One region of the Paenisporosarcina sp. P4_B8 genome, then DNA from elsewhere that is predicted to be linked to it. Evidence: riboswitches for the same ligand, from Rfam matches in the RefSeq annotation. Region 1 holds a riboswitch; each other region holds the start of a gene.
What was found. A riboswitch is a leader RNA that binds a small molecule or an ion and turns the genes downstream of it on or off. The one in region 1 is predicted to bind S-adenosylmethionine.
Positions count from the first base shown of each region.

Region 2: another riboswitch for S-adenosylmethionine. It lies ahead of metK (methionine adenosyltransferase); the one in region 1 lies ahead of AC1DSK_RS00675 (O-acetylhomoserine aminocarboxypropyltransferase/cysteine synthase family protein).
Region 3: another riboswitch for S-adenosylmethionine. It lies ahead of AC1DSK_RS10795 (2,3-diketo-5-methylthiopentyl-1-phosphate enolase); the one in region 1 lies ahead of AC1DSK_RS00675 (O-acetylhomoserine aminocarboxypropyltransferase/cysteine synthase family protein).

Region 1 covers NZ_JBFUHX010000001.1:125,553-133,163, forward strand. The annotation lists gene AC1DSK_RS00650 (hypothetical protein) at 198-944, opposite strand; gene AC1DSK_RS00655 (IucA/IucC family C-terminal-domain containing protein) at 1,069-1,737, opposite strand; gene AC1DSK_RS00660 (ABC transporter ATP-binding protein) at 1,740-2,564, opposite strand; gene pepT (peptidase T) at 2,868-4,094, opposite strand; gene AC1DSK_RS00670 (glycerol-3-phosphate acyltransferase) at 4,283-4,933, opposite strand; SAM riboswitch class I at 5,073-5,190, shown strand; gene AC1DSK_RS00675 (O-acetylhomoserine aminocarboxypropyltransferase/cysteine synthase family protein) at 5,308-6,597, shown strand; gene metX (homoserine O-acetyltransferase MetX) at 6,614-7,611, shown strand, end outside.
Region 2 covers NZ_JBFUHX010000013.1:13,202-20,812, reverse strand. The annotation lists partial or broken gene AC1DSK_RS12695 (malic enzyme-like NAD(P)-binding protein) at 1-113, opposite strand, end outside; gene AC1DSK_RS12690 (alanine/glycine:cation symporter family protein) at 246-1,718, opposite strand; gene AC1DSK_RS12685 (alpha/beta hydrolase) at 2,408-3,208, opposite strand; gene AC1DSK_RS12680 (gamma carbonic anhydrase) at 3,312-3,830, shown strand; gene metK (methionine adenosyltransferase) at 4,067-5,263, opposite strand; SAM riboswitch class I at 5,464-5,587, opposite strand; gene pckA (phosphoenolpyruvate carboxykinase (ATP)) at 5,785-7,371, shown strand; gene AC1DSK_RS12665 (hypothetical protein) at 7,412-7,611, opposite strand, start outside.
Region 3 covers NZ_JBFUHX010000010.1:30,260-37,870, reverse strand. The annotation lists gene AC1DSK_RS10810 (cupin domain-containing protein) at 1-512, opposite strand, end outside; gene AC1DSK_RS10805 (methylthioribulose 1-phosphate dehydratase) at 515-1,144, opposite strand; gene AC1DSK_RS10800 (2-hydroxy-3-keto-5-methylthiopentenyl-1-phosphate phosphatase) at 1,141-1,800, opposite strand; gene AC1DSK_RS10795 (2,3-diketo-5-methylthiopentyl-1-phosphate enolase) at 1,797-3,011, opposite strand; SAM riboswitch class I at 3,084-3,188, opposite strand; gene AC1DSK_RS10790 (DMT family transporter) at 3,341-3,655, opposite strand; gene AC1DSK_RS10785 (DMT family transporter) at 3,655-3,990, opposite strand; guanidine-I (ykkC/yxkD leader) riboswitch at 4,049-4,152, opposite strand; gene AC1DSK_RS10780 (hypothetical protein) at 4,322-4,528, shown strand; gene AC1DSK_RS10775 (hypothetical protein) at 4,797-4,931, opposite strand; gene corA (magnesium/cobalt transporter CorA) at 5,165-6,127, shown strand; gene AC1DSK_RS10765 (hypothetical protein) at 6,368-6,538, opposite strand; gene AC1DSK_RS10760 (VanW family protein) at 6,717-7,472, opposite strand.

The DNA of each region.
Region 1 (7,611 bases):
AGAAACGATAATTTCTCAAGGGAAGATTGGCTTAAGCGAGTGCAAATCATATTCAAAGCTGATATATAGACATTTTAAAATAGCCCAATTCGGATGCGAATTGGGCTATTTTTGTATGCTTAATTTAGTTATTTGTACCAGATTAATGAACGGGATAATCGGCTTTTCACTTTAATCAATATTTATTCTAATAAGTATTATTCTTTACCATTTTTTGCTTTTGCAGCTTTTTCTGATGCAGCAGCTTTTTTCTCTTCGGCTTTAGCTAGAGCAGCAGCTTTTTTCTCTTCGGCTTTAGCTAGAGCAGCAGCTTTTTTCTCTTCGGCTTTAGCTAGAGCAGCAGCTTTTTTCTCTTCAGCTTTAGCTAGAGCAGCAGCTTTTTTCTCTTCAGCTTTAGCTAGAGCAGCAGCTTTTTTCTCTTCAGCTTTAGCTAGAGCGGCAGCCTTTTTCTCTTCAGCTTTAGCTAGAGCAGCAGTAGCTTTTTCATTTAATTCCTTCTCTTCATCAACTACAGGAACTTCAGTTTCAGGAGCTTCAACTACAGGAGCGTCAGTTGCAGGAACTTCAACTTTTGGAGTTTCAGGAAGTTCCGCTTCTGGAGCTTCTGGAGTTTCAGGAAGTTCTACTTCAGGAACTTCAGGTGTTTCAGCATTTTTCTCAGCCCATTTAGCTAATGCTTTATCAATGTTTTTTTGCAATGCAGCTTTTGCAGTTGGATTACTAATTTTCTCAATGTTTTTAGATAGTGCAAAAATATTGTTGGCAGTATAACCTGTTGGAACTAATGAAGCGATTTCTAAATCTTCAGCTGTAACAGTAGTGTCTTGAGAAACTTCTAAACTAGAATCTACTTTTTCAGTTTCGTTGGCCCAAACTTGTCCAGCAGAAGTTGTAATAAGTCCTGCAGCTAATATAGCAGCGCTTGCTTTTTTCCAATTTTTCATTTTCTTCACCTCTTAATAAATTTGCATCTCATAGACGCTAATACATTTTTCGAAATATATTAATATCTTAAGGGGGTAGAACAATAAATTTATTCGGAAAGATGAAGTAATTAAAAAAACACGCTTAGTCAGCGTGTGGGCAATAGGAGCATCTATTGGTATTAGGCATTTCTTTTAATAAACAACATGTAACTCGTTTATAGTCTTTCATTGCATCAAGGACTGATTGATTTTGCAAAAATTGCTTAAAAGGTGAACGCCTCATTTGCGGTTTCCAGGTGCTTTCTAGCAACAAAAATTCCAGATTAGTTGAGGCGTCCGTAACACCATCCTGAATAAGTTGACTGTAAACCCATATGACGTACCCCCATATATTTTCCCATAAAATCAACTTAGGGATCTTCGCCTGTTGACTAAAGAATTCAACTAGAGGATGACCATAGGTGTCCAGAACGAATCGTAAAGCTTGTTCTTCATCTTGCACTTTGATATAGCCTTCACTTGGTACTGTGAACTTAATTGTATAGTCGTCCTGAATAATACCAATGTGGTTTAAAGGTCCGGCAAAAACTTGCTTGTGTACCGTAATCGTATTGAATTGAGCTGCTAACAAGAAACCGATTCGGCGAAAAAAAACAGATGCAGCAACGGCATCCGTTGGTGCATCAGTTATGTCTCGAACAGTTTGAAGCATTCTGTTTATGCCATCTGCAGTATGAGCCTCACCGAGTGTCATAACGGGCTGACGGTCATCATCGACAAACACAGAAAGTTGTTTAAGACTATCCTTCATACTTACGCACCTGTAGAAACTCGTAATTCTGGTACTACACAGCGTCCCCGACCATAAGGGATGCAATGAGGTGTGCCGAACATTGGATCTTTTGAAACTTGGCATTCCATACCAAATACTGATCTAACTAAATCACAAGTAATGATATCTTCCGGTTTACCTTGAGCATGGACATCGCCATTTTTAATGGCAATGATATTGTGGGCGTATCGGGATGCTAAGTTCAAATCATGTAATACCATCACAATGGTACGATCTTTTTTCTCATTTAATTCAAACAGCAAATCCAAAATTTCAATTTGGTGCGTCATGTCCAAATAAGTCGTAGGTTCATCAAGCAAGATGAGGTCGGTATCTTGAGCGAGTGTCATTGCAATCCAAGCACGTTGGCGTTGGCCACCGGATAATGTATCAACGGCGCGGTCACGAAGATCGCTAATTCGCGTTGCTTCCATTGCGGCTTCCACTTTTTCTGTATCTTCTTCAGTCCAGCGCTTCAACCATGACTGGTGGGGATAACGACCTTGCTTCACCAAATCATGAACCGTCAGACCTTCTGGTGAAACGGGTGATTGAGGCAGTATGCCCATTTTTTTTGCCACTTCTTTGGAAGACATGCGGTGAACATCTTTTCCTTCCAATAGGACAGAACCGGTTGTCGGTTTCAATAAACGTGCAATGGAACGAAGCAATGTTGACTTTCCGCAGCCGTTGCTGCCAACAAAAACGGATATTTCCCCACGGGGTATATGTAAATTCAAATTTTCAAATAGTAAATGATCAGTATATCCAATTGAAAGGGATTCAGCTTTAACAGCAGTATGCATCATTGTAACCTCCATCTAACTGATAGGTGTTCTCACTTAAAACATCATACCATAAAACAAAGAATTAATGAGAATGATTTTCATCATTTACTGGAAAAGTCTTTACAAAATTGTGAAGTTGTCGGTGCAGGATAAGTAATCATGACCTACTTATGATGTTTTCTGCGATTCCCATAAAATATATGCCGGAAGGTGCAAAATTAGGTGACGTTTATTGGGAAATTCAATGTCATGGGAAATTCCATAAAAAAACAAGCACAGTCTGTCAGGAGGACAGTCAATGCTTGTTTTTTTATGGCAATATTAAGCTTGTCTTTCAAACAGTTGAATCATTTCAATCATGACTTTGGTTGCTTTTTCCATGTTATCGACTGAAATGTATTCATACTTTCCATGATAGTTTTCGCCACCTGTAAAGATATTAGGTGTTGGCATCCCCATATATGATAATTGTGAACCGTCAGTACCTCCACGAATTGGGATGACTAATGGATTAATTGATAGATTCGTCATCGCTTCATGTGCAATGTCGACAATTTCTTTTACAGGCTCAATTTTTTCACCCATGTTGAAATATTGATCATGCAGTTCATACGAAATTGCATTTGATCCGTATTCTGCTTTGATTTTTGAAGCAGCTTCTTCAAATAATACTTTCTTCGCTTCGAATTTTTCACGGTCGAAGTCACGTATGATATAAGACAATTTGGCTTCTTCTACATGCCCGTTGAAATTCATCAAGTGGATGAATCCTTCATATCCTTCAGTCTTCTCAGGCACTTCATCTGCAGGCATATAAGATTGGAACTTCATGGCGATGGTCAGAGCGTTGACCATTTTGTTTTTAGCTGAACCTGGATGAACGCTTGTCCCACGTGTGATAACTTTAGCACCAGCTGCATTGAAACTTTCAAATTGAAGTTCTCCAAGAGGTCCGCCATCCATTGTATAAGCATACTTGGCATCAAATTTTTCAACATCAAATTTATGTGGCCCACGCCCAATTTCTTCATCTGGAGTAAAGGCAACACGAAGTTTGCCGTGTTTAATGTCTGGATTATTAATTAGAAACTCCATAGCTGTCATAATTTCAGCAATTCCTGCTTTGTTGTCGGCACCTAGTAAAGTCGTGCCATCAGTTGTTATTAAAGTGTGCCCGATATAATTATTAAGCTCCGGGAAATCGTCAGGAGACATAACGGTTTCTTCGTTTAATCGGATGTCGCCACCTTCATAGCAATCGATACGCTGAGGGTTTACATTTTTACCTGTATAATCAGTTGCTGTGTCGACGTGAGCTAAAAAGCCGATTGTTGGCAATTCACGTTCTGAATTTGCAGGCAAAGTGGCAAATAAATAACCATTGTCATCAAGTGAAATGTCTTCCATTCCGATTGAAGACAATTCTTTTTCTAGTTCGTGCAATAAGTCCCATTGACCTGGTGTGGATGGACAAGTGGTGCTTTCAGCATCTGATTGTGTATCAATTTTGGCATAACGTACAAGGCGTTCGATTAATGTTTCTTGCATGGTTTCATCTCCCTTAGAAAAGTTGGTTCGGAGTTGGGCAGATATTGACCGACATGATGCGGGCCAGTAGTCTTTACCCCTTACCTCAGTTTAGCACTTTCATTCGGTTCACGGAATAATGATTGTTCTGGCCGAATGAAATTTTAACGACTTTTTAGTAAATTCGGAATAAAAAATAGATTCCCCAATTAATTGGAGTGAGTCACTTTTTTCTTTTTGATAACCGAAGAAACTCGTGGTTCCATCCCGGATCTCAAACGGTGTATATTCTCGCGATGCTTCCATAATGCGAGTAAGAAGAGTGCGGTGGTTATGACAATTGGCATAGTACTTTCTGTAATCAAAAAGGCTAAAATGATATATGTAATATATAAGAACAGTACACCGATTAATAAGTAATCTGTCACCAATGAAACGACAATCAGCAAGATAAGTCCAACCAATCCGATTCTCCAATCCAGTACTAACATCACTCCAATAACAGATGCCGTTCCTTTACCACCATCAAAATGCATCTGAAATGGATAATTGTGACCTATTACGACAGATGCCCCCACAAGAAATAATAGGACCCATTGATACTCCAAGGAAAGATCAGTTGATTCGAATATAAGACGCAAAAGGACGATAGCAAGTATTCCTTTACCAATATCAATAAATGCGACGAGTGCCCCGTATTTCCAGCCTAATACAATAGTGGCATTGGATGCCCCCGCATTCTTTACTCCCTGTTCCTTTACATTCACCCCAGAAAGCCGTTGCGCCACATTTGAACCGTGGAGACAGCCAATTAAATAACCTGATAGTAAGGTGATTAGCACCCATAATGCAAGATTCATATTCCCAACCCCTTTTTTTCACTAACTCTTTAAACGTTTAAGTGTTGGCAGAAGTTTCAAAAAATTATATAAATAATTCTTGACTATTTATGGATATTAAACATATACTGATTCTCAAGATGGAAAACTGAATCAAATACTCTTATCCAGAGTGGCGGAGGGACTAGGCCCTGCGATGCCCGGCAACCGGCAAGTGATTAACTTGCAAAGGTGCTAATTCCTACAGATTTCTTTAGTGGAGATCTGAAAGATAAGAGGAGGAACACGCACTTGTGAGCCCCTCTTCTTAAGCGAAGACGGGGCTTTTTTCTGTTCATAAAACTCCTCTTTCGCCTCCACGCTTCCATCTAAAACACAATCCAGGAGGGAAAACAATGACAAATCTTCAACCGGAAACTCTACTTTTACACGGAGGTCAGCAGCCGGACCCAATCACGGGTTCCCGTGCAGTGCCAATCCACAAAACAACTTCTTTTGTTTTCAGAGATACGGAACATGCCCAAAACTTATTCGCCTTGCAGGAAACTGGTCACATTTATTCACGCATCGGCAACCCGACTGTGGACGTATTTGAACAGCGAATCGCGTTATTGGAAGGTGGCACAGCAGCGGTAGCCCTATCGAGCGGCATGGCTGCGATAGCCTTCTCCATTCTGAATGTAGCAGGAGCCGGTGATGAAATCGTCGCTGCTGGCAATTTGTATGGTGGGACCTACAATCTATTTGCTAATACACTTCCACGGTATGGAATCACGGTGAAGTTTGTTGATTCCACCGATCCTGAGAATTTCCGCGGGGCCATTACCGATAAAACGAAAGCCATTTTCGGGGAAATCATAGGAAACCCAAGCCTTCATGTATTGGACGTAGAAGCTGTAGCTGACATTGCACACGAGAACGGAATCCCGTTGATTATCGATAATACGTTTGCAACGCCATACGGAAGCAACCCTATTGAATTCGGTGCGGATGTAGTCGTTCATTCAGCTACGAAATGGATTGGGGGACACGGTACGTCAATTGGCGGTGTCGTTGTGGATGCAGGTAAGTTTGATTGGAACAGCGAGAAGTTTCCTGGCTTTACGGAACCGGATACGAGCTACCATGGCCTTCGTTACGGGATTGATGTCCCACAAGTGGCTTTCGCGATTAAACTGCGGGTCCAGCTACTGCGTGACTTCGGTCCATGCCTAAGCCCGGATAATGCATTCGCTTTTTTGCAAGGTCTTGAAACATTGCATCTCCGCGTACCGAAACATAATGAAAATGCAATTGAAGTCGCACAATACTTAGCAAATCATCCGGCAGTAGAATGGGTAAGTTTCAATGGTTTCGAATCTCATCCATCTCATCAATTGGCAAACAAGTACTTAAAGAATGGATACGGCTCGATTGTGAATTTTGGCATTAAAGGAGGTCGAGAAGCAGGACGAAAACTTATCGACCATGTCCAAATCTGGTCGCATGTGGCTAATGTAGGGGATGCAAAATCGCTCATTATCCATCCTGCTTCAACAACCCATCAACAGTTAAGCAGTGAAGAGTTGAAGCAATCGGGTGTAACAGAAGAGTTGATTCGTCTATCAGTAGGATTGGAATCTGTGAAAGACCTGGTAGCCGATTTGGGGAAAGCAATAGAACATGCCACCGTCGTAACGGTTTAATGTGGAGGTGAATTTAATGGCAACAGGAAGTGTGACAATCGGGAATTTTCAACTAGAGTCTGGGGAATGTCTTGAGCATGTTGAACTTTCATATGAAACTCTTGGTCCTCCAGAAGCACCAGTTGTTTTGGTTTGTCATGCGTTAACTGGCAATCAATATGCCATTGGATCAAAGGAAACACCAGGCTGGTGGAGCGGGTTAATTGGACCGGGAAAGAATATTGATACCGACTCTTTTCGAGTTATTACACTGAATGTCCTTGGAGGATGCTCGGGTACGACGGGGCCGTTGACCATCAATCCCTCTACAGGCAATCCATATCGATCATCCTTTCCGACAATTACAATTCGCGATATGGTGCATGCGGAAAAAAAGGCATTACTAGCTTTGGATATTAATCGGCTTCATGCGGTAGTTGGTGGGTCACTTGGTGGCATGCGTGTTCTGGAGTGGGGATTACTTTATCCAAAAGATATGGATATTCTTATTCCTTTAGCAGTTACCCCTTATCTAAGTGACACAGGTATTGCTTTTAACTACATTGGAATCCATGCAATTGAGACGGATGCGAATTATCTCAATGGAAACTATACCTGTTCCTCGGATATCAAGGGGTTTGAAACGGCTCGAATGGCGGGGCTGGTCACTTATCGTAGTGAACAATTACATAAGAACCGTTTTGCCAGAAAGACCAGAAGCAATGGATTGTTCGAAATCGAATCCTATATGAAATATCAAGGGGTAAAACTGGCTAACCGTTTTGATGCGAATAGCTACCTTACCTTGTTAAGAGCAATGAATACCCATGATATCGGAAGGGGTAGAGGCGGTATAGAAATTGCGGCAAAGCAATTTGAAGCAAAAGTGATTACCATAGCATTCACATATGATTTACTATATCCACCTGAGGACATTTGCTCTTTTGCGCATCTCGTTCCTGATCATCATTTCTGCATGGTCAACACACGATTCGGTCATGATGGCTTTCTGACTGAATTTGAGACATGGGGAGA
Region 2 (7,611 bases), on a different contig from region 1:
ATGTCACTCATGCGTGCATTCAAAGCACCACGTAAAATCCCTGGAAATCCTAATGCATTATTAACCAATCTTCCATCCGCTGCATAAGCAGCACCGGCAGCCAAGGCATCCTTAAGAAAACGTCATTCGTCCATTATATTAAATTCCCAAGTATGTCCGGAAATCAAAATGTATAGTCCGCAGATAATCACTTTTTCTTTCTATAAAAGAACAAAATCGCCCAACCGGAGTTAGGCGATAAATTGTTATTTCTTCAGGTTCTCATTTTTTAAGTTGTCATTATATTCAACCCAGAAATCAGCATTTTTAATACCTAAGTTTCTCGGATCAAATACTGGATCTTTGCCTTCTTTTTTCTGAGCTTCATAATCTTTAAGAGCAAGAAGAGCGGGCTTAGCTATGATAAGAATTGCAATTAAATTCAACCAGCACATTAAACCTAACCCTACATCGCCTAGTGCCCAAGCTAATTTAGCTTCATTTATCGTTCCATAGAACGCTGTTATTAAAATGACAATTTTCAAAACAAAAATACCTATTTTTTCAGCATTGCCTTTCAGTAGATAAGCAACATTGGTTTCTGCCATATAGTAGTAAGCCATAATTGTCGTGAATGCAAAGAAGAACAACGCAATTGCAACAAATCCAGCTCCAATACCTGCTCCCGGCATTGCATAATCAATTGCCGCTTGAGTGTAGCCAGCTCCAGCATCGACTCCTGGAAGGTTTTCAACAACAAATTCGCCTTCGCCGTCATCCAATTGAACATTGTACATCCCTGTGAATAAAATCATGAATGCAGTTGCTGAACACACCAACAATGTATCAATGTACACTGAGAATGCCTGAACGAGACCTTGTTTCACCGGATGAGAAACTTCTGCCGCAGCTGCTGCGTGTGGTCCAGTACCTTGACCAGCTTCATTTGAATAGACTCCACGTTTGACGCCCCATGCAATTGCAGCACCAATCATCCCACCGAAAGTCGAGTCAAAGCTGAAAGCACTTGAAAAGATCAATCTAAGAACACCTGGCACTTCAGTAATGTTCATTCCAATAATGATTATTGCCATTAGAATGTAAGCTAGCGCCATGAAAGGTACAACAAATTGAGCTACGTTTGCAATACGTTTTACTCCGCCGAGAATAATGACGCCTAGAATGACAACAATTACAGCTCCAGTAACCCATCGAGGCATGTCAAATGCATTTTCCATCCCTATGGCAATGGAGTTCGATTGAATGCCTGGCATCAATATGGACATAGCCAATAGTGTTGCGAGTGCAAAAATAACTGCATACCACTTCGAGCCGATTCCTTTTTCTATGTAATAAGCAGGACCACCACGGTATTGTCCTTGGTCTTTCACTTTATAAATTTGAGCCAAAGTTGATTCGACAAACGCTGAAGACGCCCCGATAAACGCAATTGCCCACATCCAGAATACAGCCCCTGGACCACCAAATGCAATCGCCGTAGCAACCCCTGCAATATTTCCGGTTCCAACACGACCTGATAATGCAATCGATAATGCTTGGAATGAAGATACCCCGGCATCCGATTTTTCACCTTTGAACATTTGAACAACCATATCCTTGATCAGTCGAACTTGCAAGAAACGAGTAAGGATTGAAAATAATAGACCGATAGCCAAACAGCCATAAATCATCCATGGTCCCCATAAAAAGTTATTTATTTGCCCAATAAACTCTTCCATCCGATTTCCCCCTTTGTTTGTTCATGATATTGTCACATTATTCACTATATTACAAAAAATATATTAGTACAAGGTAAGAAATTTTATATACTTCTAGATTTTCATTATGTTAACTGCGACTTTTGCAAGGCATAGCGTTCTTAAATCCACGTTTCAAAAGGGTTGAAAAAGGATTTACTGCTTCTTTTTGTGCTTAGTAAGCTTTGCATGCAATGCAATGTTACTCTAAAAAATATAGAGAAATATTATTATTAAAATTGCCGCCGCCTCCACTGCAATCAACAGAAATCACTTCTGTAGCGTGTCTAAGCAAAATATTTCAGTAGGAAGGTGGTTGGCTATTTCTGAAGACCCCTGCGGAAAGCGAAAGAAATAGCCGACCACAATCTTTTTCGATAGAGTGCAAAAGATAAGAACTCAAATTTTTAAATTAATATTCTTTTCGTTAACAAGCTGTAATATTTTTATTAAAAGAGAATTATCATATTCGTAAATGTTCAGGTTTTGAAATTTGGAATCTATTGATTCCCTTTTTTACAGGGGGCTAATTTTCTGTCAGAATAATTTATATCTAAAGCACCGCATGATTGTAAAAATCCTTGTAAATCAGCATAATTCATAAATGAAGTCATAAACAAATCCATAATAAAAGCCTTTCTAATTTTTCATTAGAAAGGCTTTTATTTGTCTTAAACCACATATCCGAGTGAACGCAACACATTATTCACGAATGTCTTAGTGTAATAAAACACATCTTCTCGTTCTGGCTCTTGGAACAGATCATGGAAACAATTTTTCCACTCTTTGTATTGTATTTCAGAAAGTTGTTGTTTTTGCAGCCAATTCTTTGCGAATGTCGGATCCGTAATTTTATCCCGCTCTGCAGTCATCATCAAAATAGGAACATTTTGAATGCTTTCTTGTTTGGCGGTTGTTGCTTTCATCAAATGCTGCAACTCCCTGTACCACTTCAAAGTAATGGTCGTGTTATATAGTTCATCGTCTTTATCTTGCGTATAAACATCATAATTTCTTGTCAGTTTTTTAATGGTTATTTCATGAGTACTCTTGACGTTTTCAGCAAGCTTCCCCATGTTGGCTAAAGCACTGGAAAGTTTCGATGCATGAATATGTAAATGCATCCAAGGAGATGTCAGAATAATTCCTGCACATTCAATTGATTTTTCCTGAAGCACTTGCATGAGTAAAGTTGCACCTAACCCGTGACCCATAATAAAAACGGGTAAGTTATATGTAAGCGAAGCGTCAATCAAGTGATTGATAAAAGTGCCATACGATTGAAAATCCTCGTCATGTGCTTGTTTATTGAGAGCCGATTCTCCGTGCCCCGGCAGATCCCCCATTACAACATGAAATCCTGAACTCCTGAATTCTTCTATTAACCAGGCGTACCTACGATGATGTTCATACGCGCTGTGTACGATGGCGATGACTGCTTTTGCCTGTCCATCAGCTTCCCATTTCCACATAATCATCGCTCCTTCTATTTCTTTATTCGACGAAGTCATCCTTTTTTAGTTCCTCTTTTTTTGTATAATGAAAGCATATGGCAAGAAGAAACGAGGTTTTAGAATGATTTACCCATTTAATGATAAAACACCCATGATTGACCCATCTGTTTATATTGCTGATTATGTCACAATAAGTGGTGATGTGACAATCGGTCCAGAGTCCACTATTTGGTTTAATACCATTATTCGTGGTGATGTCAATGCGACACGAATCGGCCGAAAAGTTAATATTCAAGATTTGTGTTGCCTTCATCAAAGCCCTGCCGCTCCATTAATTTTGGAAGATGAAGTCACCATCGGACACCAAGTAACTTTACATAGCTGTACCGTACGAAAAGGAGCATTAGTTGGCATGGGTTCCATTGTGCTGGATGGCGCAGAGATTGGTGAAGGTGCATTTATTGGTGCAGGCAGCTTGGTACCTCCCGGTAAAGTAATTCCCCCAGGTATGCTTGCATTGGGACGTCCGGCAAAAGTGGTTCGTGAATTGAACGCTGAAGACAAACTAGATATGGAACGTATTGTGAGAGAATATGCTGAAAAAGGACAGATTTATAAGGAAATGCAAAAACAAAAGTAAACGGATATTAAGGACCGGGTAATTGAGCCCGGTCCTTTTAATATGTTAAAGCATTCTTAGATTTATTCCCGTTCAAATTGATTTGTTCCCGTTCACTCTTCGATTCTTCCTGTACGAATGCACTTTGTTCCCTTTCAACTGGATTTATTGCGGTTCACAGCTGATTCAACCCTTCCTCCCACTAATTTCCAACAAAAAAGCCATTCCAGGTCATACCCCGGAATGGCTTCTCACTCTTAAACGCCTGCTTTTTCTTTCAAAGTAGCCGCTCTGTCTGTTTTCTCCCATGGTACATCCAAGTCTGTGCGACCGAAGTGTCCATAAGCAGCTGTTTGCTTGTAAATTGGACGACGTAGATCTAACATTTTGATGATTCCAGCTGGGCGAAGGTCGAATGAATCACGAACAATTTCAACAAGTTTCGATTCTTCTACTGTACCTGTACCAAAAGTATCGATTGCAATTGATACTGGTTGAGCAACACCGATTGCATATGCAAGTTGAACTTCGCAACGGTCAGCAAGTCCTGCTGCTACGATGTTTTTCGCTACATAGCGTGCAGCATATGCTGCTGAACGGTCAACTTTCGTAGCGTCCTTACCAGAGAATGCGCCGCCACCGTGACGAGCGTATCCACCGTAAGTATCAACGATAATTTTGCGACCAGTTAAACCAGCATCCCCTTGTGGTCCACCAATTACGAAGCGACCAGTTGGGTTAATGAAGTATTTTGTATTTTCGTCAATTAATTCTGCCGGAACGACAGGATTGATGACATGTTCTTTCAAGTTACGTTGAATTTGCTCAAGTGTTACTTCTGGGTGATGTTGAGTAGAAATAACGATTGTGTCAATACGCAACGGTTTATTGTTTTCATCATATTCTACAGTTACTTGTGTTTTGCCATCTGGACGTAAGTATGGAAGAATTTCTTCTTTACGAACTAATGCTAAACGACGAGCTAACTTATGAGCCATACTAATTGGAAGAGGCATTAATTCCGGTGTTTCATTACAAGCAAAACCGAACATTAAACCTTGGTCACCTGCACCGATTGCTTCGATGTCTGAATCTGTCATCGAACCTTCACGTGCTTCCAGTGCTCTGTCAACACCCATTGCGATATCAGCAGATTGCTCATCGATTGCAGTCAATACTGCAGAAGTCTCTGAGTCAAAACCATACTTTGCACGTGTGTAGCCGATTTCACGAACTGTTTCACGTACCACTTTTTGAATATCCACGTATGCAGATGTTGTGATTTCACCGGCAACAAGCACTAAACCTGTTGTTACAGTGGTTTCACACGCAACACGTGCATTTGGATCTTCAGTTAAAATAGCATCTAAAATTGCGTCTGAGATTTGATCACAAATCTTATCCGGATGCCCTTCTGTTACTGATTCTGATGTAAATAGACGACGAGTTGTCATTTAATATTCCTCCTATATCCTTCGAGATTGCTCTCGGAAAATTCAAACGGTACTCATTTCCCATGTCCAGCTTATTCAGTTGAATAAAACCTTCCGCCTTTTCGGGCTTCTGCACACGAGGATAAAGGGAGATGTCATAAAAAAAACCCTCTCTCACGTAAAATACATGAGGAAAGGTATTCATGTATAGGCACCTTTCACTCTTATCATCCAAGGAATTCACCTTGTTTCAGGTTCAGCACCTTTGCCAATTACTACTTGGTTCATAATTGCAGGTTGCCGGGTTTCATAGGGCCTGACCCCTCAACCAGCTCGGGATAAGAGTATCCGTTCAGTTTTACATCATAATAAACTAATGAAGCCTTGTCAAATATTTTTTTCGTTCTATATAAATGTTCGAAAATCAGATATAATTAATTAGGCTATTAGTGTAGATTATTAAGCGTAATGTGTTATACTAATTTTCGAATCAAGGTTAACCCGATATAAGGGTAATATACGATAAAGGAAGGTACATATACATGAATTCAGTGAACACGATGAACGAGCTGAACGACTTGTTAAATGGCCAAAACGTGCATGTGCAACTTTCAGTCCCACAACTTGTGGAGAAAGCAACATTACGTGGAGAAGCTGTCTTAACACCAACTGGAGCTGTAAAAGTAGTGACAGGAAAATATACAGGACGTTCTCCTAAAGACAAATATGTTGTTGTGGAAGATAGCTCGAAAGACAAGATTGATTGGGGCTCAGTAAACCAACCAATATCATCTGAAATTTTCAACTCTTTATATAAAAAAGTTGTGAACTATTTAAAAACAAAAGAAGAGTTATTTGTCTTTAATGGCTTTGCCGGTGCGGATAAAGAATCTCGCCTTTCATTGCAAGTAATCAATGAATATGCTTGGCATAACCTTTTTGCACACCAATTATTCATTCGTCCGACTAAAGATGAGTTGGCATCGCATGAAGCACAATTCACAATCGTTTATGCTCCGACTTTCAAAGCAGATCCTGCAATCGATGGTACAGGTTCCGAAACGTTTATCATTGTGTCAATGGAAAAACGCATCATTTTAATCGGTGGTACTGAGTATGCCGGTGAAATGAAAAAATCAATTTTCTCCATTATGAACTACTTGCTTCCTGAGCAAGGCATACTACCGATGCACTGTTCTGCAAACGTTGGTGAAAAAGGCGATGTTGCTTTGTTCTTCGGATTGTCCGGAACAGGAAAAACAACATTATCTGCTGATGCAGATCGTAAATTAATCGGCGATGATGAGCATGGCTGGTCAGATAACGGCGTATTCAATATTGAAGGCGGCTGTTACGCAAAAGCAATTAACTTAACACGTGAAAATGAACCACAAATTTTCGATGCAATCCGTTTTGGTTCTGTATTGGAAAACGTGGTATTGGATCCTGAAACGCGTATACCCGACTACGAAAATGTTTCGTTAACTGAAAATACGCGTGCTGCTTACCCATTACAAGCAATCGACAATATTGTTGATCCTTCTGTAGCGGGTCATCCAAAAACCATCATTTTCTTAACTGCAGATGCGTTTGGGGTATTACCTCCAATCAGTAAGTTGACGAAAGAACAAGCGATGTATCACTTCTTAAGCGGATTTACATCGAAGCTTGCTGGTACAGAGCGTGGAATTACATCTCCACAAGCAACATTCTCAACTTGTTTCGGTTCTCCATTCCTTCCCCTTCCTGCAACTGTATATGCAGAAATGTTAGGGAACAAAATCGATGAGCATGATGCACAAGTCTTCCTTGTAAATACTGGCTGGACTGGTGGCGAATATGGCGTTGGTAGCCGTATGAAACTTTCTTATACACGTGCGATGGTTCGTGCTGCATTGGAAGGCAAATTAGATAATGTTGAAATGGATAAAGGTTCAGCATTCGGTTTAGCTATTCCTAAAGAAGTACCTGGCGTACCGTCTGACGTATTAAACCCACGCGATGCATGGGCGGATCCAGCAGCATACGATAACAAAGCTCAAGAACTGGCTAATCGATTCCGTGAAAACTTCATTAAATTCGGATCAGTGTCTGAAGAGATTATTTCTAAAGGCGGTCCGATTATCTAGAATAAAAAAATGGCTTGCACTTCATGTGCAGGCCATTTTTTTACTTCGTATATTCAAAAACTGTCTCTTCGGGAAAGTAAGATTCTATCTCTTTAGCATCCTCTTTCGTTATCTGGTAGAAAAACAATTCAGATCCGTGATATTTAACAGTACAAATATGTGCACCATTTCTCTTGAATACTAATGTATACCAGGGAATCCTGGTATGTCCTTCATTTACCCCATACAGCAGCAAGTCTT
Region 3 (7,611 bases), on a different contig from region 1:
TCGTAAATCGGTACCCAGCCTTCTGTCGTGACAAAAATGCGCACCGCTACGACTTTGCGGTCTTCCATCAGCGTAAAGTAGTGGCGTACATTTTCAGGTACAGAGATTAAGTCTCCCGGTTGCAACTCGACATCAAAGAACTCTCCGTCTTCCGATTGAATGACGAAAATGCCGTGACCGCTGACGATGAAACGTACTTCATCGTCTTCATGATGATGCTCCTGTTGGAAATTTTTCAACAGTTGTTCCAAGTTAGGCGTTGATTCAGAGAGTGAAATCACATCCGCTTGCTGGTAGTTGCGTCGCTCGGAAATGTCAGCAATTTCGATTCCGAATGCGGATAGAATCTGTTGTTTTTCTTCATCTGTTAGATTGAATTTTTCACGAAGTCCGGTTGGAAGCTTCTCGATGTCCCACTTTTCGTAAATAACTTCATTGCTGTTCAAAAAGTCGATGACTGCTTGCTCTTCTTCAATGCGTTCGTTGTTTGCGTGTTTGCGAATGTATGCCATTTTTAATAACTCCCCACTACATGTTTTATAGTTGCGATTTTCACTTGGTACGAGAATAAAAATTCCCATGCTTCCAAATATTTTTTCGCTTCGAAAGCGTCTTTGCCCCACACCGTGATGCCGTGATTTTGAATCAGGATTGCTCCCATGTCCCCTGTTACATAACGATCAAATTGTTCAGCAAGTGTCGGGATATGCGCGACATTTGGAATGATCGGAATGCTGACTTTGGCATCTTGTTCCCAGGAACCGAGTGCTTTAATAATTTCATTTCCGGTGAAATCGATATGTGTTTCATGTTTATACAGTTCCGTGATGACATTGTTGTCAATCGTGTGCACATGAAGGACACACCCGGCATTTGTTTTGTTATAAATCTTAGCGTGGAGCAACGTTTCGGCCGATGGCTTTGACGTCGTTTCCTCCAACTTTTCACCAGCTGCATCAACTAGTAAAAAGTCATGATCCGTGAATTTCCGTTTGTCCTTACCGGATGCTGTAACGAGGAATGTAACCGGTTCATTCGTTACCTTAATCGATAAATTACCACTCGTGCCGTAGAACCAATCGCGGTCTGCGAGTTCTTTTTTTATGGCCGAAAGCTCGGTCCAACGGGAAAAGTAATTGCTCATGTGCGTACCTCCAATTGCTTTAAAATGTGAATCACGTCTGTAAATGTTTCAAATGGCTCAAAAGGAATATCGAGTTCTTCGCACTTTTCGATGAGGAAGTCCCGCGCTATGACTTTGTCTGCCAGTTTGGCCGCTTGCAGATCGGTAATGGAATCACCGATGACGATTTTGTAAGTGTTGTCGTCACTCAGTTTGCGAATGATGGATGGTTTACAACAACCACAGCCATTCGAGCAATGTTCATCGCATGAATGAGGCCAGTTGATTGTGATGGTTTCTCCAGAAAAATCTGCCACGTTGCAGTAAATACGGTCGTCTTCTATATGTTCCTTCACGAGTGGCTTAACAAAGAAATCAATGCCACCAGATACAATAAAGAGTGGAATCTTCTGTGCTTTCGTATAGGCCACAAAATCCTCAAATCCTTCTCGAATTTGTGCCTGTTCCAATACATATTGGGTAATTTCATCTTTTTGGTCGGTTGATAACAAGTTGAAAAGTTGTGTCACGCCTTGTTGAATGGTTATTTGTTGGTCGAGAATCTGGTCTTTAATCGGCTCCCACTCAGGTGGTGCGAATTTTTTCATGATGGCCATAATGTTATCTTTCGTGGTAATCGTGCCATCAAAATCACAAAATATAACGGGTGGTGTCATCGTACTTTGTCACCCCACAATTCCAGTGCTTGTTGCAGTTCTGCATTTGTTTGCGCAGCCTCTGATAAGGTCTTCCTTGATAGCATTGCATCAACCGCTTGCCTGAATGCTTTGCCCCCCGCCGCAGAACCTGCCGGATGTCCGTGCACCCCGCCACCTGCATTGATGACGGAATCAATACCAAAGTCTTCAATCAGTTGCGGCACCATGCCCGGATGAATTCCGGCTGAAGGCACTGGCAAAGAGGTCTTTATCAAACCAGGAACCTGGAGTGCATCTGCAATTTTTAGTGTTTCTGATTTTTCCAAGGCCACACTGCCATATGGTGAGGGAAATAACGAGAAATCCGCCCCGGCAAGTCGCAATAATTTACCCAGTACGAGGTGGTTTGAGAGACCATACTTTCGGGATGGAGTGAATGCTCCCGAAACAGCTGGGTGTGCCATAATCGGAATCGCAATTTCTGGATCTTCAGCTAAACTTTGCAGTGTATCCAATCCGTATGCATAAACATTAAACAGCAACATATCTGCCCCTAGCTCTGTCGCATGTCTTGCTTTGTCTCTTAAGTCGAATGTACGTCCTGTCAAATTCACTGCGTAACGTGTGCGGTGACCTGTCTCCGAGAAAACATGCTCGAGTACTTCACGTCCTTTTACAATCCGTTGTTCAAAAGGCGTCGACTCGTTTTCGAATAAAATTTCATCATCTTTCACAAAATCCAGACCACCGCGTGCTTGGTGTTCCAGTTGTGTCAGTAAAAAGTCCAAATCTTTCCCGAGTATGCCTTTAAAGATACTCATGACAAATGGTCGTTCTTGCACGCCTGTCAGTTGTCGGATTCCTTCTGTGCCGAATTTCGGACCTGGAAAGTGGCCCGTTAATTCCGGACTGAACTCCAAATCAATTAATTTGATTTCCCCGTCCAGTGATAACTTGCCAAAAGTCGTCGTTAAAATGGCTGGCAAATCAGGACTGAAATTCGCCTTGGGGTATGCAATGCGAATAATTCCTTTCGTTCTGCTTTCTAATTGACTATTTTCTTTTTGGACAGATACAACGCGTCCCTTATGTTTCTTCAGTTGCTGTTGTTCCAGTTGCGGTAAGTCGGTCCATGATCCGACCGTCAAGCCAAGTGCGATGCCTTCTGCTTTTTTTTCTAAATTTCCTTCTATGCTATGGACTAAATAAGTCGCGATTACTTCACTCAATGTCTTCACCTCTTTAGGGAAAATAAAAAACCTCTTCACAAAAAAGAAGAGGTTAGTAGTTGAACTAACATCCTCTTATCTGTCAGCTACTGCTGCAAGAATTAGCACCGTGCCTACTCGCGTAAGTCGGTTGCCGGGTTTCATAGGGCTAGTCCCTCCACCTGCTCTTGATAAGAAAAATGTAGATATGATATTTTTTAAAATCTAAATTGGATTATGACAGGGTGCAAAATACTTGTCAACATAATTTTCTAATAAATTCAAATATACTGCTTTTTATACGTGTGATAAAGCTATGCTATGTTTGCCGGGAAATAGATATGACAGTCCTAAGAAATAAATTTCAAACCGACAGCCGCTCCTAACACCATGGCAATAAACAGCATGCGCAGCCATGTTTTAGGCTCCCCGTATAAAATCATGCCTAAAATCGCTCCACCTGAAGCACCAATACCTGTCCACACTGCGTATGCCGTACCCATCGGAAGGGTTTCCATGGCGAGTGCAAGGAACAGGAAGCTTGCCAAAAAGCTTGCGAACAATCCGCTAATGGACTTCCAATTGCGACTTTTATGCACTTGACTGATCATCGCCACACCTGTCATTTCAAACAATCCAGCAATGACTAAGAATATCCACGCCATTAGGATTCCACCTCTTCCTGTTCTTTTGTCACCAGCTTAAGCCCGACAACCCCAATTAACAGAAGTGCAATCAAGGCAATTTTTGCGATACTAAATGATTCCCCGAAAAAGAGGATATCCGCAATCACTGTCCCAGCTGTACCAAGTCCGACAAACACTGCATACACGGTTCCAACAGGAAGTGTTTTCCCTGCCATAATCATTAAATAGAAACTCACCGAAATAGCAATTGCCGTGCCCAACCATGTCCAGATATCATCCGCATGCTTGAGACCAATTACCCAAAATACCTCAAAAAATGCTGCTATGAAGACTTTCATCCATTCTTTATTCATGAAAACATACTCCTTTTCCAAATCAAAATAAGCCCGAGAGATAAACGTATCATACGTCATCTCCCAGGCTTTTATCCTTCCGTGTATCCTTGCGTGTGTGCAAAGCGTTTTCTCTCGGACCAGACCAAACCGGTTGTTTGCGGAACCCTAGAAAACTTGGCCGCCATTGTGAAAATGGCGCTTTATGAATTTATTAATTCCATGGCTAGAATAAACTATATTTTACAGAGAGTCAAACGATGCGCTCGCTTTAAAGAAACAGTTGTAACAATTGGAAGTAAATGTAATACTTAATGATAATATATTTGGTTGTTGCGGAAGGAGAACCACAATGAAAACCTTCAAAAATAAGATCATTATTTTGATCATGTCCATCGTCATTTTCGTCATTTTTTATCAGTTACTTGGTTTTTTTGCAGGTAATCTACTTCCTATCTCTCCGCTTGGTACGATGATTGGATTGATTATTCTTTTTCTTCTCATCCCGATTTCGTATCTGTCAGCGTATGGAGTGGTAAAAGTTATTAAAGATATGTAAATTCCCGTATAAAGGATTTTTAAACAAGAAAAAACTCTCCATAAGAAATGAGAGTATTAAAGAGAATCCATTTATTTATATATGATTGCGTTTAGTTAATTCCAAGGTGTCTGTGATGAATTTAATTGAGAAAATCTCTTTTCTTGTGCTCTTTGAGTGGACTTACTTATGAAGTCCATAAATCGCGTCAAAGATATTTTTTTCCAAGGTCTTCGTTGAATTTCCACGTTAATGACTCTCCTTTTAAATCGCATTTTTTATTTTTCCTTTATCTAGCTTTTAGAGGTATTCGTTGTCGTTTATGAAATGGAAATGTGGCAATGGTTCCCGCGACTCCACTGATGGCTAAAAACGAAAGGATTGCGATAGGTAAAGCTTTCTTTTTTAAACGTGTTTGACTCATGTAGGACCTCCTTGGATTTGAGCTTGCACCTTTAGTGTAGCCGATGAATATGAAGAGGATGTGAATGACTTGTTAAGACATTATTTAGAAAATGAGCTTTTAATGCGAAGTCATAAGAAATCGACTGGTAACTTCTCCTTTTTCAAACGAATTTTATAGGCTTCAATACAAGCACATCGAACTTTCGTGGTAAACTACTACTAGCATTTACCGTGTGAAACGAGGTTTTACTTATGATTCGAACATTTGGAGTTACCGTTGATAGTCAATTAGAAATGGACTTTCCTTTAGAAGATCTACATAAAAAGTCATTCGACTGGTACTGGATTGATTTTGACAAACCATCAGCCACTGAATGGGCTTTGCTTGATTCGTTCTTTCATTTCCATCCACTAGCGATTGAAGATTGTTTACACCGCTTGCAGCGCCCGAAAGTCGATTACCACGATGGATATCATTTCTTTGTCGTCCATACGCTGAATGAAGAGACGCTTGAAGCCGAGGAATTGGATTTATTTGTCGGAAAGAATTTTGTTGTTACTTTTCATCATAATGCCGTTCAAGAATTGGACTTGGTTCGAGAAAAATTGCAACGCGATGCCTCCTTCTGGGAACGTGGAGCGATTTATGCGATGTATCAAATTCTCGACAAAGTGGTTGATTCCTACTTTCCACTTGTGTACAAGATTGAGGACCATTTGAACGAAATTGAAGATCAGATGACGTTTGATATGAAGCATTTTTCGATGGATACCGTCTTTGAAATGCGCAGTGACTTGTTATGGTTGCGCCGAACGATTTTGCCGATGCGTGATTTGATGTACCGTGTATTAAACTCGAGTCGTTTTAACCTTCAACAGCACGAACATTCCTACTTTGCGGATATTTCTGATCACCTCGTCAAACTGACAGAAATTGTGGAGTCAAACCGAGAACTTACAGCAGATATTCGAGATAGCTATATGGCAATGAACTCCAACCGAATGAACCGAATCATGATGATTTTAACGATTGTATCCTCCATTTTCATTCCACTAACATTTGTAGCAGGGGTATATGGCATGAATTTTGAAAACATGCCGGAACTCGAGACGAAATATGGCTACTTTTTCGCTTTAGGCGGAATGGCACTTATCGGATTGTTAATGTTCGCCTGGTTTAAATACAAAGGCTGGCTGAATTTATTCAAATCATAATGAAAACCATCTCCCGAAAAAAAGGAGATGGTTTTTTATTTGATCGGTTTCCAGTTCATAAGTTCAAACAGGATTTTCCCATTGTAGTATCGAAAATAGAAATAGGATGAAGAATTCAATTTTAGAAAATTTTGGGGACTGCTAAAAAGCTATAGAGTGATGGGTGTTACAAGGCTTAATCCATTAACATCACTTATTGTCCACAAAAAAAGGAGCTCTACGCTCCTTAAATCTGCTGAATTATTCTTCGCCTTCTTCAGTGTTTTTGTTTTCAGAATCTACTTCGTCCTTCTGGTCACCATCATTGACACCATTATCCTGGTCAACTCCGTCACCACAACCTGCTAAACCACCCAAAACGATTCCACCTACTAGACCACTTGCTAATAATGTTTTTTTCCAATCTGCCATGTTAGTTTCCTCCTCATATTTTGTGATAGTTGAAATGTTTCTAATGTTCTAATTCAAATTTACCCCTATACAAAACATATAAACCTCATCCGTAAATGTTAATCGAAATAGTCATTTTTTCTTTCTTTTTAAGTTGAACAATAAAACAGCTCAGCAGATTCCTGCTGAGCTGTTTCTTTTATGCCTTACCATCCGTCAGAAAAGGTTCATACATGGTAATGGCATGGTTTTCAGTAATGAACTCGTCATCGATTCGTTCTCCGAAACGGTTGAATACTTCTCGGTATATCGTGTTGTGACGTACGTACCCGCCCCAGTGTTCTAATGTGAACCAATGCTCTTTTTCATAAACATTGTAGGTCGTCAAAGAAGGTTGTGTCGTTCGCCATTCGCCTACCAAAGATTGATCGGTTACGTAAATGATTAGTTGGTAAGGTTCATTCGTTTCATTTTTAATCTGCAGGTCCAAATAGTTATATGCACAAGTTGCCCCGCTTCCAAAAGGTTGGCTGCGCTGGGAATCCGGAAATACATCGTAACTGTGACGGTAGCGTTCCGTTACTTGAAGTGGAGTGTGCAACGTCATCCAGTAAATTAAATTGGATAATTGGCACAGTCCGCCGCCGGGACCTGATCGCACTTTTCCATAATGTAGAATCATGCCGTCAAGATAACCTTTCCGTCTCGTTGTTTTCCCAATTGTCTTCCAGTAGGAAAACGTTTCACCGGGCTGAACGACGATTCCACTTACCTTTTTGGCTGCAATCCTCAAATTCTTAACTTTATTATATTGCAGTTGCATGTCCACATCTTTTAACTGACGCAGCAACGGTGTCTTGTGTTTGAAAACTTGATATTCCAGTGATTCATTTCGCTTATTTTTTGCGTACTTTTTTTCATCCAGTACCCATTCAGGAGAGAGATTAAAAATCACACTATGAGGAACCGTCATCTCAGCACAAGTTAACTTGACTCTGAGACCTATCTGAGCGATAAATGGTCTAGTTTGAGCGATAAACTCGATTTTTGATCGATAAATGGTTCAGTTTGAGCGATAAACATCGCTGTTTGAG